One region of the Streptomyces sp. NPDC051555 genome, then DNA from elsewhere that is predicted to be linked to it. Evidence: riboswitches for the same ligand, from Rfam matches in the RefSeq annotation. Region 1 holds a riboswitch; the other holds the start of a gene.
The links. A riboswitch is a leader RNA that binds a small molecule or an ion and turns the genes downstream of it on or off. The one in region 1 is predicted to bind cobalamin.
Positions count from the first base shown of each region.

Region 2: linked by a shared signal. The riboswitch ahead of ACIBEA_RS39520 (DUF4430 domain-containing protein) and the one ahead of ACIBEA_RS04735 (CoA-acylating methylmalonate-semialdehyde dehydrogenase) in region 1 are both predicted to bind cobalamin.

Region 1 covers NZ_JBITDP010000002.1:22,289-29,349, forward strand. The annotation lists gene aceB (malate synthase A) at 1-952, opposite strand, end outside; gene aceA (isocitrate lyase) at 1,080-2,417, opposite strand; gene ACIBEA_RS04730 (short-chain fatty acyl-CoA regulator family protein) at 2,740-4,146, shown strand; cobalamin riboswitch at 4,284-4,470, shown strand; gene ACIBEA_RS04735 (CoA-acylating methylmalonate-semialdehyde dehydrogenase) at 4,680-6,179, shown strand; gene ACIBEA_RS04740 (acyl-CoA dehydrogenase family protein) at 6,184-7,061, shown strand, end outside.
Region 2 covers NZ_JBITDP010000034.1:42,554-49,614, reverse strand. The annotation lists gene ACIBEA_RS39535 (MFS transporter) at 1-602, shown strand, start outside; gene ACIBEA_RS39530 (4'-phosphopantetheinyl transferase family protein) at 612-1,352, shown strand; gene ACIBEA_RS39525 (immune inhibitor A domain-containing protein) at 1,412-3,748, shown strand; cobalamin riboswitch at 3,800-3,953, shown strand; gene ACIBEA_RS39520 (DUF4430 domain-containing protein) at 3,994-4,482, shown strand; gene ACIBEA_RS39515 (ABC transporter ATP-binding protein) at 4,623-6,248, shown strand; gene ACIBEA_RS39510 (phosphatidylinositol-specific phospholipase C domain-containing protein) at 6,310-7,061, opposite strand, start outside.

The DNA of each region.
Region 1 (7,061 bases):
TACGCACGAGGAGTTCGGCGTAGGCCCGCATGAAGGGGGCGGTCATGGTGACCTCGGCCCGGTCGGGCAGTTGGAAGTCGGTGCGGTGGCCGAAGGTCTTGATGATGCTGAAGAGGTAGTCCCAGCGGCCCGCGTTGAGCCCGGAGCCGTGCTCGCGCAGTTCGTAGAGGATCTCCTCCATCTCGAACGCCGCGGTGACGGTCTCGATGAGCACGGTGGCGCGGACCGTGCCGCGGGGGATCCCGAGCAGTTCCTGGGCCCGCACGAACACGTCGTTCCACAGCCGTGCTTCGTTACGGTTCTCCAGCTTGGGGAGGTAGAAGTACGGGCCGTGGCCGGCGTCGATCTGCCGCTGGGCGCAGTGGAAGAAGTACAGGCCGAAGTCGACCAGGGAGGCCGGGACGGGGCGGCCGTCGATCTCCAGGTGCTCCTCGGTGAGGTGCCAGCCGCGGGGGCGCACCACGATGGTCGCCAGGTCCGTGCCGAGGCGGTACTCCTTGCCCTCCGGGGTGGTGAAGTCGATGCGGCGCTCGATGGCATCGAGCAGGTTCAGCTGCCCGCCGATGACGTTGTCCCAGGTGGGCGAGGTGGCGTCCTCGAAGTCGGCCATCCACACCTGGGCGCCGGAGTTGAGGGCGTGCACCGTCATGCGCCGCTCGGGCGGGCCGGTGATCTCCACCCGCCGGTCCGTCAGACCGGGCGCGGGGGGCGCGACCCGCCAGTCGGGGTCGGCGCGGACGGCCGAGGTGGCGCGGGAGAAGTCCAGCGGGGTGCCGGCGGCCAGGTTGGCCGAGCGGCGCTCGCGCTCCTTGAAGAGCCTGAGCCGCCGGTCCGCGAAGGCCTCGTCGAGCCGGGCGAGGAAGTCGAGCGCCTCGGGCGTCAGGATCTCGTCGTGGCGCTCGCCCGGAGCCGCGAGGACCTCGACGCGGCGCGTGATCGCGTGGACGGACATACGGGTCTCCTCAAGGAGGGAAGGGCAGCGGAGGAAGAGGGGAAGGGGGAGGTCCCGGGGCTCCGGTCCGGGGCCCCGGGGGCAGTGCGGTGCGGTGCCGTGTCGTGCGCTGCGGTCGGTGCGGGGTCTAGTGGAACTGCTCTTCCTCGGTGGAGCCCGCGAGCGCGGTGGTCGAGGAGGCCGGGTTGACGGCGGTGGAGACCAGGTCGAAGTAGCCCGTGCCGACCTCGCGCTGGTGCTTGACGGCGGTGAACCCCTGCGCCTGGGCGGCGAACTCGCGCTCCTGGAGGTCGACGTACGCGGTCATGCCGTGGTCGGCGTAACCGCGGGCGAGGTCGAACATGCCGTGGTTGAGCGAGTGGAAGCCGGCCAGGGTGATGAACTGGAAGCGGTAGCCCATCGCGCCCAGTTCCCGCTGGAACTTGGCGATCTGGTCGTCGTCCAGCGCCGCCTTCCAGTTGAAGGACGGCGAGCAGTTGTAGGCCAGCATCTGGTCCGGGTACCGCGCGTGGATCGCCTCGGCGAACTCGCGGGCCTGCGCCAGGTCCGGGGTGCCCGTCTCCACCCAGATCAGGTCCGCGTACGGGGCGTAGGCGAGGCCGCGGGAGATGACCGGGGCCATGCCGCCCCGGACGTGGTAGAAGCCCTCGGCGGTGCGCTCGCCCGTGCAGAACTCGGCGTCGCGCTCGTCGACGTCGCTGGTCAGCAGGGTGGCCGCGAGGGCGTCGGTACGGGCGATGATCAGGGTCGGGGTGTCCGCGATGTCGGCGGCCAGGCGGGCCGCGTTCAAGGTGCGCACGTGCTGGGCGGTGGGGACGAGCACCTTGCCGCCGAGGTGGCCGCACTTCTTCTCGGAGGCCAACTGGTCCTCGTAGTGGATGCCCGCCGCGCCCGCCGCGATCATGGCCTTGGTCAGCTCGAAGGCGTTGAGGGGGCCGCCGAAGCCGGCTTCGGCGTCCGCCACGATCGGGGCCAGCCAGTCGGTGGTGTCCGTACCGCCCTCGGCGGTCGCGATCTGGTCGGCGCGCAGCAGGGCGTTGTTGATCCGACGGACCACCTGCGGAACCGAGTTGACCGGGTACAGGCTCTGGTCGGGGTAGGTGTGGCCGGCCTGGTTGGCGTCGGCCGCGACCTGCCAGCCCGACAGGTAGATCGCCTGGAGTCCGGCCCGCACCTGCTGGACGGCCTGGCCGCCGGTGAGGGCGCCCAGGGCGTGGATGTAGTCCTGCTCGTGCAGCTGGCGCCACAACCGCTCGGCGCCGCGCCGGGCCAGGGTGTGCTCCTCGCGGACACTGCCGGAGAGGCGGACGACGTCCTCGGCGGAGTAGGTCCGCTCGATGCCCGCCCAGCGGGGGTCGCCGGCCCACCGCTGCTCCAGTTCCCGGGCCGCCGCCGTCGTCGTTCCCGCCTGAGCCCGAGCCTGAGCCGGAATCTGGTCTTGAGCCTGAGCCTGAGCCTGCTGCATGGCCATGGCCGTCTCCCCTGAGTCACGTCAAAAAGTGGACATGTGAAATGTGCGAATGAGACATCTACGAGTCACCGGGTGACACTCGGTGCACCCTGCACACCGTGCTGCGCGGTCCGCGCTCCGCGCCCGCCGGACGCTTCAGCGGGCTTTCCTGGCCGCAGTCCGACTCTGACAGTGGCACCGAGTGCCATCAACCGTGGCCGCATGCCACGTTCTGCGCATCTTCTTCGCCGTGATTGCCAAGCTTGCGAAGGGTGCACGGTCCGCCTTCGCGCCTACACTCACTTCCCTACTCACTGGTAGGCGGTACGGGGGCACTATGGGCAAGACCTATGCGGGGGCGCGGCTGCGGCGGCTGCGCGAGGAGCGGCGGCTCAGCCAGGCCGAGCTGGCGCGCCGGCTGGAGATCTCCCCCAGCTACCTGAACCAGATGGAGCACGACTCGCGCCCGCTCACGGTGCCCGTGCTGCTCCGGCTCACGGAGGCGTTCGGCGTCGATCCCGGCTTCTTCGCGGAACGGGACGGCGCGCGCACGGTCGCGGACCTGCGCGAGGCCCTGGCCGACGACATCACGGCCGCCCGGGTCTCCGCTTCCGAACTGGCCGAGCTGGTCCAGCGGTTGCCGACCGTCGCAGGGGTCCTGCTCGACCTGGGGCGGCGCAACGTCGCCCTGACGGAGCGGCTCTCGGACGCCGCGGACGGCAGGGCCGGGGGGACCGTCGGTGGACCCCGGGCGCCGCACGAGGAGATCCGCGAGTTCTTCTACCGCCGCCAGAACTACCTCCACGCCACCGATCTCGCGGCCGAGGAGCTGGCGGGCGCGATCGGCATCCGCCCCGGCGGCGTGCTGCCCGCCCTCGCGGACCGGCTGGCCGAACGGCACGGCGTACGCCTGGCCCCGGACGCCGACCGGCTGCACCGCTACGACCCCGCGCGGCGGACCCTGCACCTGTCGCCGCGACTGCTCCCCGGCCAACAGGCGTTCCGCATGGCCACCCAACTCGCGCTCCTCGAACACGGAGCGGGCCTGTCCGCCCTCGCCTCGGAGGACTTCGAGGAGGGCTCGGCCGCCTGGTCGCTGGCCCGCATCGGCATCGCGAACTACTTCGCCGCGGCGCTGGTGCTCCCGTACGGGGCCTTCCACACGGCGGCCGAGGAGGAGCGCTACGACATCGAGAAGCTCACCGTGCACTTCGGCCTGGGCTACGAGACGGTCTGCCACCGCCTCAGCACCCTCCAGCGGCCGCGCCTGCGGGGCGTCCCGTTCTCCTTCGTCCGCGTCGACCGGGCCGGGAACATGTCCAAGCGGCAGTCCGCCACCGGATTCCACTTCTCCCGGGCGGGCGGCACCTGCCCGCTGTGGAACGTCTACGAGGCCTTCGCCGCCCCCGGCCGCATCCACGTCCAGATCGCCGCCATGCCCGACGGCGCGCGCCACCTGTGGACCGCCCGGGCCGTCACCCGGCACCGCGGTGGTTGGGGCGAGCCCGGCAAGACCTTCGCGATCGGCCTCGGGTGCGAGATCCGGCACGCCTCCCGCCTGGTCTACTCCGACGGGCTCGACCTCGCCAACGCCTCGGCCGCCACGCCGATCGGCATGGGCTGTCGCCTCTGCGAACGCCTCGAATGCCCCCAGCGCGCCGCTCCCCCGCTCGGCCGCACGCTCGCGGTCGACGAGAACAGCAGCACCTTCGTGCCCTATCCGGTCGTCGCCGAAGACGATTGAGCCGGGCCGGCCGTCTGCACCTGTCCGGTCCGGTCCGGCCGGCCGGACCGGACAGGTGCGGGCGGCGGAGGTGCAGGGCGGCGAAGGTGGGGGCGGCGAAGGTGGGGGCGGCGAAGGTGGGGTGGACTTACTAGGACGTCCAACTATATGTTCGTGGCACAAGGTCCGCGGTGCAGGGAAGCCGGTGTGAATCCGGCACGGTCCCGCCACTGTGACCGGGGAGTGTGCTGCCCTCCACACGCCACTGACGGCTTCACGTCGGTAGGGCGGACGGCACGCGGTGATCCGGGAGTCAGGTTACCGGCCGCGGAACGTTCCGTGTTGTCCACGAGGATGGAGCAGACACGCATGGCACCGGTCCGTACCCACGACCCTGGTGATCCGGCGGAGCGAGCGGCGACCCCCGCGCTCTAGCTCTTCGGCTGCCCCCGGCAGCCCTGTCCCACGGCACCCCACGCGACGGACCCGACCCGGGTCCGGTTGCCGGTGCGCCGTGCCGTCCCCGGATCCTCACCTGACGAGAGCAGGCTCCCATGGTCCGCGAACTCACCCATTTCATCGGCGGAAAGCACACCACCGGTACGTCCGGCCTCTTCGCCGACGTCCACGACCCCAACACCGGCGCCGTCCAGGCCCGGGTCCCGCTCGCCGGGCGCGCCGACACCGAGGCCGCCATCACCGACGCCGAGGCGGCGCAGCGCGAGTGGGGCGAGTGGAACCCGCAGCGCCGCGCCCGCGTCCTGCTGCGCTTCCTGCAACTCATCGAGGGCGAAAGGGAGTCACTGGCGCGACTGCTGTCGGCCGAACACGGCAAGACCGTCGCCGACGCGCACGGCGACATCCAACGCGGCCTGGAGGTGGTCGAGTTCGCGGCCGGTATCCCCCACCTCCTCAAGGGCGAGTTCACCGACAACGCCGGGACCGGCATCGACGTGCACTCCCTGCGCTCACCGCTCGGCGTCGTCGCGGGCATCACCCCCTTCAACTTCCCCGCGATGATCCCGCTGTGGAAGGCCGCCCCCGCGCTCGCCTGCGGCAACGCCTTCATCCTCAAGCCCTCCGAGCGGGACCCTTCCGTACCCCTGCGCCTCGCCGAACTGTTCCTCGAAGCGGGGCTGCCGCCCGGCGTGTTCAACGTGGTCAACGGTGGCAAGGAGGCGGTCGACACGCTCCTGACGGACCCCCGGGTACAGGCGCTCGGCTTCGTCGGCTCCACGCCGATCGCCGCGCACATCTATGCCACCGCCGCCGCCCACGGCAAGCGCGCCCAGTGCTTCGGCGGCGCCAAGAACCACATGGTCGTGATGCCGGACGCCGATCTCGACCAGGTCATCGACGCCCTGATCGGAGCGGGCTACGGCTCGGCCGGCGAGCGCTGCATGGCCATCGCCGTCGCCGTCCCCGTCGGCGAGGAGACCGCCGACGCGCTGGTCACCCGTCTGAAGGAGCGCATCGCCACCCTGCGGATCGGCCGCTCCGACGACGCCACCGCCGACTTCGGCCCGCTGGTCAGCCGGGACGCGCTGGACCGGGTCCGGCGCTACGTCGACATCGGGGTCAACGAGGGCGCCGAACTCGTCGTCGACGGACGCGGGTTCACCCTGCCCGGGCACGAGAACGGCTTCTTCGCGGGGGCCTCCCTCTTCGACCGCGTTACCCCGCGCATGCGGATCTACCGCGAGGAGATCTTCGGTCCGGTGCTGTGCGTCGCCCGTGCGGCGGACTACGAGGAGGCGCTGCGGCTGCCCACCGAGCACCCGTACGGCAACGGCGTCGCCATCTTCACCCGCGACGGCGACACCGCCCGCGACTTCACCCGCCGCGTCGGCGCGGGCATGGTCGGCGTCAACGTGCCCATCCCCGTCCCCGTCGCTTACCACACCTTCGGCGGCTGGAAGCGGTCCGGCTTCGGCGACCTCAACCAGCACGGCCCCGACTCGATCCGCTTCTACACCCGTACCAAGACCGTCACCTCGCGCTGGCCCTCCGGGGCCAAGGAGGGCGCGAGCTTCACCATCCCGACGATGGGCTGAGCCGGTGACCACCACACTGACCCCCGATCAGCTCGCCCTGGCCGAGGTCACGCTCGACTTCGCGCAGGAGCAGCTCGGTCCGTACGCCGTCGGCTGGGACCAGGACAAGCACTTCCCGGTGGACGTGCTCCGCAAGGCGGCCGACCTCGGACTCGGCGGCGTCTACGTCGGCGAGGCACACGGCGGTTCGGGGCTGAGCCGCGCCGACGGCGTCCTCGTCTTCGAGGCCCTCGCCACCGGGTGCCCCTCCATCGCCGGGTACCTGTCCATCCACAACATGGTCGGCTGGATGATCGACCGCTACGGCGACGCCGTCCAGCGCGACCGGTGGCTCCCCGCGCTGTGCTCGGCCCGGTCCCTCGGCAGCTACTGCCTGACCGAACCGGGCGCCGGGTCGGACGCCGCCGCGCTGCGCACCCGGGCCGAACGGGTGGGCGACGACTACGTCCTGAGCGGGGTCAAGCAGTTCATCTCGGGCGCCGGCGCCGCCGAGGTGTACGTCGTCATGGCGCGCACCGGTGGTGAGGGTTCGGGCGGGATCTCCGCCTTCGTGGTCGAACGCGGCGACCCCGGCCTCTCCTTCGGCCCCAACGAGCGCAAGATGGGCTGGAACGCCCAGCCCACGCGGCAGGTGGTCCTCGACGCCGTCCGCGTTCCCGCCGACCGTCGGCTCGGCGCCGAGGGCGACGGTTTCCGCATCGCCATGAACGGCCTGAACGGCGGCCGCCTGGGCATCGCCGCCTGCTCGCTGGGCGGTGCGCAGAGCGCACTGGACCGCAGCCTGGCGTACCTGGCCGACCGCGAGGCCTTCGGGGCACGGCTGTTGGACGCGCAGGCGCTGCAGTTCCGGCTCGCCGACATGGCCACCGAGCTGGCCGCGGC
Region 2 (7,061 bases), on a different contig from region 1:
TGCGCTGGATGTTCATCGCCTCGCTCTGCCTGGACATGGCCTTCAGCTGGCCCGCCGAGGTGGCCCTGCCGCTGCTGGTGCACCAGCGCGGCTGGGGCGTGGGCGCGGTGGGCGTGGTGCTGGCCGCCTTCAGCGTGGGCGCGCTGGGCTCCAGCGCCGCGGGCGCCGTACTGGCCCACCGCATCTCGATGTTCGTACGCCTCGTCGTGACCGGGGTGGGTCTGGCGGCCGGGATCCTGGTGATGGCGCTGATGCCCTCGGTGCTCTCGCTCACCGTCGTGGCCGCCGCGGTCGGCCTGCTCTCCGGGCTCAACGGCCCCGCGATCGTGACCCTTTACCAGCAGTCCGCGCCGGAGGACCGGATGGGCGCGGCGATGTCCACGCTGTCGCTGGCGGGCATCGGTACCGCGCCCCTCTCGATCGCCGTCTTCAGCAGCCTGTCGCTGTTCCTCGGGGTGCAGACCACCTGGTTGGTGTGCGGGACGATCGCCTTCGTCTCGCCGGTCGCCGCGGTGATGGCGCTGCGGACCCCGGCGAAGACCGGGGAGCCGGCCGAGAGCGCCGCCCTCCCCGCGGCCGCCCCCGTCCCCGCGTCCGTGTGAGGGGCGACGATGACGATCCTCACGACGCGCACGGCGCCTCCCCCCACCGCCGACCTGTTGGTCCCGTCGCGGCTGTCGGACCCCGGCCCGGCACGGGCCGCGCTGCTGCCCGCGGGCCCCGACCTGTGGTTGGTGGACACCACCGGCTACCGGGCGCACGCCGCCCGGCACGCGCCCGGCACGCTGGACGCCCAGGAGCTGGCCCGGGCCGCCGAGTTCGTCCGGGCGGCGGACCGTGACGCGTACGTCTGCGCCCACGTGGCGCTGCGCCGCCTGCTGGGCGCCTACCTCGGCATCGCCCCGCGGGCGGTGACGGTGGACCGGGCACCCTGCGCGCACTGCCAGGAGCCGCACGGTCGGCCCGTACTGCCCGGCGGGGCACTGCACTTCTCGCTCTCGCACTGCCACGGGCTGAGCCTGCTGGCCTTCGCGACCGTCCCGGTCGGGGTGGACGTGGAGGAGGTGCCTTCGGCGCGCACGATCGCCGAGACGGCGGACGTGCTGCACCCGCGGGAGGCGGCCGAGCTGGCGGTGCTGCCCGCCGCGGAGCGGCCCCTGGCCTTCACCCGGGTCTGGACGCGCAAGGAGGCGTACCTCAAGGGGCTGGGGGTGGGCCTCTCGGAGGATCCGGCGGCCGACTACGTGGGCTCGGGGCCCGTTCCGGCCCTGCTCGCGGACTGGGCGCTGACGGACGTCCTGGTGCCGGAGGGGCACTGCGCGGCGGTGGCGCTACGCAACCCCTATCCGTGACCTGTGACATGTGAAATATTACCTGCGCCCCGGCCGAACTCCCAGAAAGGTCAGCCACGTTGCGCAGACTCGTCGCGGCAGGAGCGGCGATAGCCCTCGCCCTCCTCGCCACCCCCGCGCTCTCCCCCACCGCGCTCGCCGCGGTCCCACCCGCCCCCGCATCCCAGCTCGTCCAGAGCGAACAGGCGGCGGCCCCGCCGCCCGCACCCCTGGAACTACAGCGCCAAGCCCTTCGCCGCCAGGCCCTCGAAGAGATCGCGGCGGGGCCCGGCGCCGGGGCCGGAGCCCTGCGGGCCGAGCCGGACGGCACCCTCCCGCGCACCGCCAAGGTCGGCAAGCGCTACGTGGAGCTGGCCCAGGAGCGCAAGGACAAGGTGTTCGTGATCCTGGCCGAGTTCGGCGACCAGGTGGACACCACCACGCAGTACGAGGGCAAGCCGCGCTTCGGCGGCACCCCGGGCCCCCGGCACAACACCATCCCCAAGCCCGACAAGAGCGATAACCACACCCTGTGGCGCAAGGACTTCAGCCGGGCCTCCTACCAGCAGCAGTTCTTCTCCGACGCCCCCGGCGCGGTCAGTCTGCGCTCCTACTACGACCTCCAGTCCTCCGGCCGCTACGCCATGGACGGCCAGGTCAGCGGCTGGGTCAAGCTCCCCTGGAACGAGGCCCGTTACGGCACGGACAACTGCGCCGAACCCGGCCAGTGCCGCACCAACTGGGACCTGGTCCGCGACGCCACCGACGCCTGGTACCGGGGCGAGGTCGCCAAGGGGCGCACGGCGGCCCAGATCAAGGCCCAGCTGGCCGAGTACGACGTGTGGGACCGCTACGACGCCGACCACGACGGCAACTTCAACGAGCCGGACGGCTACCTCGACCACCTCGTCATCGTGCACGCCGGCAAGGACCAGACCTGGGGCGGCGGCGCCCAGGGCAAGGACGCCGTCTGGGCACACCGCTGGTTCGCGTACTACGACCAGGCCGGTACGGCGGGCCCCGCGGGCAACAAGGCGGGCGGCACGCCGGTCGGCGACACCGGGATCTGGGCGGGCGACTACCTGACCGGCGGCGAGAACAGCGGTGTCGGGCTCTTCGCCCACGAGTTCGGCCACGACCTGGGCCTGCCCGACCTCTACAGCTCGGACGGGGACAACAGCGTCAACTTCTGGTCGCTGATGTCCTCGGCCTCCTACCTCGGCAAGGGCCGGGGCACCACCGGCGCCTTCCCCGGCGACCTGGACGCCTGGAGCAAGCTCCAGTTGGGCTGGCTCGAATACACCGAGGCCGACGCGGGCCGCAGGACCAAGGCGGTGCTCGGCGTCTCCGGCTACAACACCGACGATCCACAAGCCCTGTTGGTGCACCTGCCACCCTCGGTGACCCGCACCGAGCTGGCCGATCCCTACGAGGGCGCGGCGCAGTGGTGGAGCGGCACCGGCGACTTCATGGACAACACGCTCACGCGCTCCGTCGACCTCACCGCTCTCGCGGCCGGCGCCCCGGCCCGGCTCGACGCCCGGGTCTGGTACGACGTGGAGCAGGACTTCGACTTCCTGACCGTGGAGGCCTCCACCGACGGCGGGACCACCTGGGCGGCGCTGCCCGGCACGGTCGGCGGCGCCGCCATCCCCGCGAAGGGGATCTCCGGCACCTCTGGCGGCTGGGCCGAACTCGGCGTGCCGTTGGGCGCGTACGCGGGCAAAAACGTCTCGCTGCGACTGCGGGTGACCTCGGACAGCAACACCCACGGCAAGGGCGTGGCCTTCGACGACCTGCGGATCACCGCGGACGGCCGCGAGCTGCTGCGCGACGGTGCGGAGCAGGGGGCGAACGGCTGGACGGCGATCAAGTGGTCGCGCACCGAGGGTCGTTACGGAACCGAGCAGCACCCGCGCGCCTACGTGGTGGAGAACCGGCGCTACACCGGCTTCGGCGAGTACCTCAGAACGGGACCGTACAACTTCGGGCAGGGCGACGACTCGGTGGAGTTCTACCCCTACCAACAGGGCGTGTTGATCTGGCTGTGGGACACCGCGTACAGCGACAACACCACCAAGGCGCATCCCGGCGGGGGCCTGCTGCTGCCGGTCGACGCCCGGCCCGGGGCGCTGCGGTTCACGGACGGGTCGCTCGTCAACGCGCGGGCGCAGACCTTCGACGCGACGTTCTCCCTGCGGCCGAGCGACCGGATCGTGCTGCACAAGGCGGGGGCGCCGCTGGTGGTGCCCGCGCGGCCGGGCGTGCCCGTCTTCGACGACCGGCACGGCAGCTACTGGAACGCCGAACTGCCGCAGGTCGGGGTGAAGGTGCCGGACACCGGGACCCGGATCGCGGTGGTCAAGGAGGCGTCGGGCGGGGCGCTGACCACCGTGCAGGTGAGCCCCTCGTCCTGACCCGAGGTGCCCCTATGATGACCGTGCACGGCCGTCCGGGCCCGGGTGACCGGATCCCGGCGGCAGTGCGATCCACAACTTCATGCGTGCGTGACCAGGGGAAGCCGGTGCGAATCCGGCGCTGACCTGCAACCGTGTGCGGCCCGCCGCCCCTTGGGGCGGCGGGCCGCGAGTCGGAGCACCTGCCACGGCACGCCGAATGCTTCCACTGTCATGGACTACAGCGCGAAGAAAGGCATCCCGCCATGCGCAGCACGCTCATACGCCGTACCGCCGTCACCGCCGCCGCCCTCGGGCTGGCACTGACGGCCGCCGCCCCGGCCGTCGCCCACACGACCGCCGCCCGCACCAACGCCCCGGTCCTGGTCCGGCTCACCGTGCAGGGCCCCGACGGCAACCTCTTCAAGGGCCTGGTGCTGACCAAGGGGCACGAGGTGACGACCGCGACCGGCGGCACCCACAAGTGCGACGGCACCAACGGCGCGCAGAACCCGAGCCCGGTCCCCACGCCCACCGCCGCCCTCGATGACGCGGCCCGCCAGCGCCACTTCGGCTGGGACGGCACCTGGTACGCGTCGTTCGACGACTTCTCGGTGGACACCGTCAAGAACGTCTCCGGCGGGGGCGCGGCGTACTGGAACATCTCGGTGAACGGCGTCTCCACCCCGGTCGGCGGCTGCCAGTTCAAGATCAAGACGGGCGACGAGGTCGCCTTCACCTGGACCTCCTTCTAGCGGCCGGCCGCGGGGATTCCTTCGGCGCGGGACGCGTGTGCTTCGGCGGGTACTCCCCGTCAAGGGTGTCGGTTACCATCCGAGCTACCTCAACCGACCTCTGTAGCCCCAGAGTTGGTCCGCACCGCCAAGGAATCCCCGTGATCAGCTTCGAGAACGTCAGTGTGAAGTACGACGACGCGCCCCGATCCGTGCTGCGGGACGTGAATCTGACCGTCGAGGAAGGCGAGTTGTGCCTGGTCGTCGGGCGCACCGGCGTCGGCAAGTCGACGCTGCTGGGTACGGTCAACGGACTCGTGCCGCACTTCACCGGCGGCACCCTGTACGGCCGGGTGACCGTCGGCGGTCGGGACACGGCCGAGCATCCACCGCGTGAACTCGTGGACCTGGTCGGTGTGGTGGGCCAGGATCCGCTCGACGGCTTCGTCACCGACACCGTCGAGGAGGAGCTGGCCTACGCGATGGGACAGCTCTCCGTGGAGACGGCCGTGCGGCGCGCGCGGATCGAGGAGACCCTCGCCCTGCTGGACCTGACCGGGCTGCGCCACCGGCCGCTGCACGAGCTCTCCGGCGGCCAGCAGCAGCGCGTGGCCATCGGCTCCGTCCTGACCGCGCACCCCCGGGTGCTGGTGCTGGACGAGCCGACCTCGGCCCTCGACCCGGCGGGGGCCGAGGAGGTGCTGGCGGTCGTCACCCGGCTGGTGCGCGAGCTGCGGATGACGGTGCTGCTCTCCGAGCACCGGCTGGAGCGGGTCGCGCAGTACGCGGACCGGGTGATCCACCTCCCCGGGGACGGGACCGTGGTGTCCGGGCGGCCCGCCGAGGTCTTCCGTACGTCGACGGTCGCGCCGCCCGTGGTGGAGCTGGGGCGGCTCGCGGGCTGGACCCCCCTGCCGCTGTCGGAGCAGGAGGCGCGCCCGGCCGCGGCCCGGCTGCGGACCCGGCTGGCCGGGCGGATACCGGCTCCGGTGCGCCCCGCCGCGCCGACGGGCGGGGGCGAAGCACTGCGGGCCGGCGGGCTGACCGTGACGCACATGGGGCTGCCCGCGGTGCACAAGGTGGACCTGGTGCTGCGCGCCGGGGAGGTCACCGCCCTGATGGGACCCGGCGGCTGCGGCAAGTCCTCGCTGCTCCACGCCCTGCACGGGTCGGGGCCGCGGCGTTCCGGCACGGTGACGGTCGGGGGCGAGGGAGGCCGGGACCCCGGGACGCTCCCGGCCGCCGAGGTCCGGCACCTGGTCGCGATGGTCACCCAGACGCCCACCGACCTGCTGAGCCGGGTGACCGTACGCCAGGAACTCGCCCAGGTGGACGCGGAGTCGGCCGCCTCCGGCGTGCGCTCCGCGCGGGAGCTGCTGGACCTGCTGGCGCCCGGGGTCGACGACGCCATGCACCCGCGGGACCTCTCCGAGGGCCAGAAGCTGGCGCTCGTCCTCGCCGTCCGGCTCTCCGCGACGCCGGGGGTGCTGTTGCTGGACGAGCCGACGCGCGGCCTGGACCACCGCGCCAAGGCGGCGCTGATCCGGATCGTCGACGAGCTGGCGGCGCGGGGCACGGCGGTGCTGATCGCCACGCACGACGTGGAGTTCGCCGTGCGGGCGGCCGACCGGGTGGTGCTGATGGCGCAGGGCGAGACCCTCGCGGACGGCCCGGCCGCCGAGGTGCTGGCGACCTCGGAGACCTTCGCCCCCCAGGTCGCCCGGATCCTGGTTCCGCTGTCCTGCCTGACCGTGGAGCAGGTGGCGGGGATGCTGGACGGTCCGTGACCCGGCGGGCCGGACCCGGCCGTCGTCGCGGGCGGCCGGCCGGCGGCCGTCCGGCGGCGGGTCAGCCGCGCGGCACCACGCTCGCCAGCACGGCGGGCAGCGGGTACCAGTCGGCCGAGACCACGGAGGCGTGGTACTGCCCGGCGAGCAGGGCGACCCGGTCGCGGGCCTGCGCCTCGGTGGGCCGGGTGCCGTCGATGGCGGGCGCGACGCCCTGCGCGTCGGTGGCGATCAGCAGGTAGTGGTTGCGGTCGTACCAGCCGGTGTCGATGGCGGGCGCGATGTAGGCGCTGGCGTCCCCGTCGAAGACCACGAACCAGGGGCGCAGCGTGGCGTCGGCGTAGCGCGTGCGGGGATCGCCGGCCTCCGCCCGGTGCACCGCGGGGAAGGCGGCGGCCTGACCGAGCCGTCCGGCGGCGGCGAGGGTGCGCAGGTGGGTGGCGTACTCGCGGTCGGTCCAGAGGGTGTCGGCGCCGTTGCCCTCCTCCACGGTGCCCGGGATCAGCTCGATCAGGAACTTCCCGGCGAGGTCGGAGCGGCTCGGCCAGGCTCCGGCGCGCGCGGCGCTGTCCAGGTCGGGGTGGCCCGCGGCCAGGTCGCCGGGCCGGTAGAGGGCGTCGCCCAGGCGGGCGCCGAGCAGCGCGTCGAGGTCGGCCGGGCCGCGGCCCAGGTTGGCGGCGAAGCCGTCCTTGAGTTCCATCTTGAGGATGACCGGGCGGTGGCCGGGGTGCGCGTCGTGCCAGCTGCGCAGGTCGGCGAGGCAGCCCGCAAGGTTCTGGTTGCGGGACTTGGTGCGCAGTTGGGCGGGGGTGG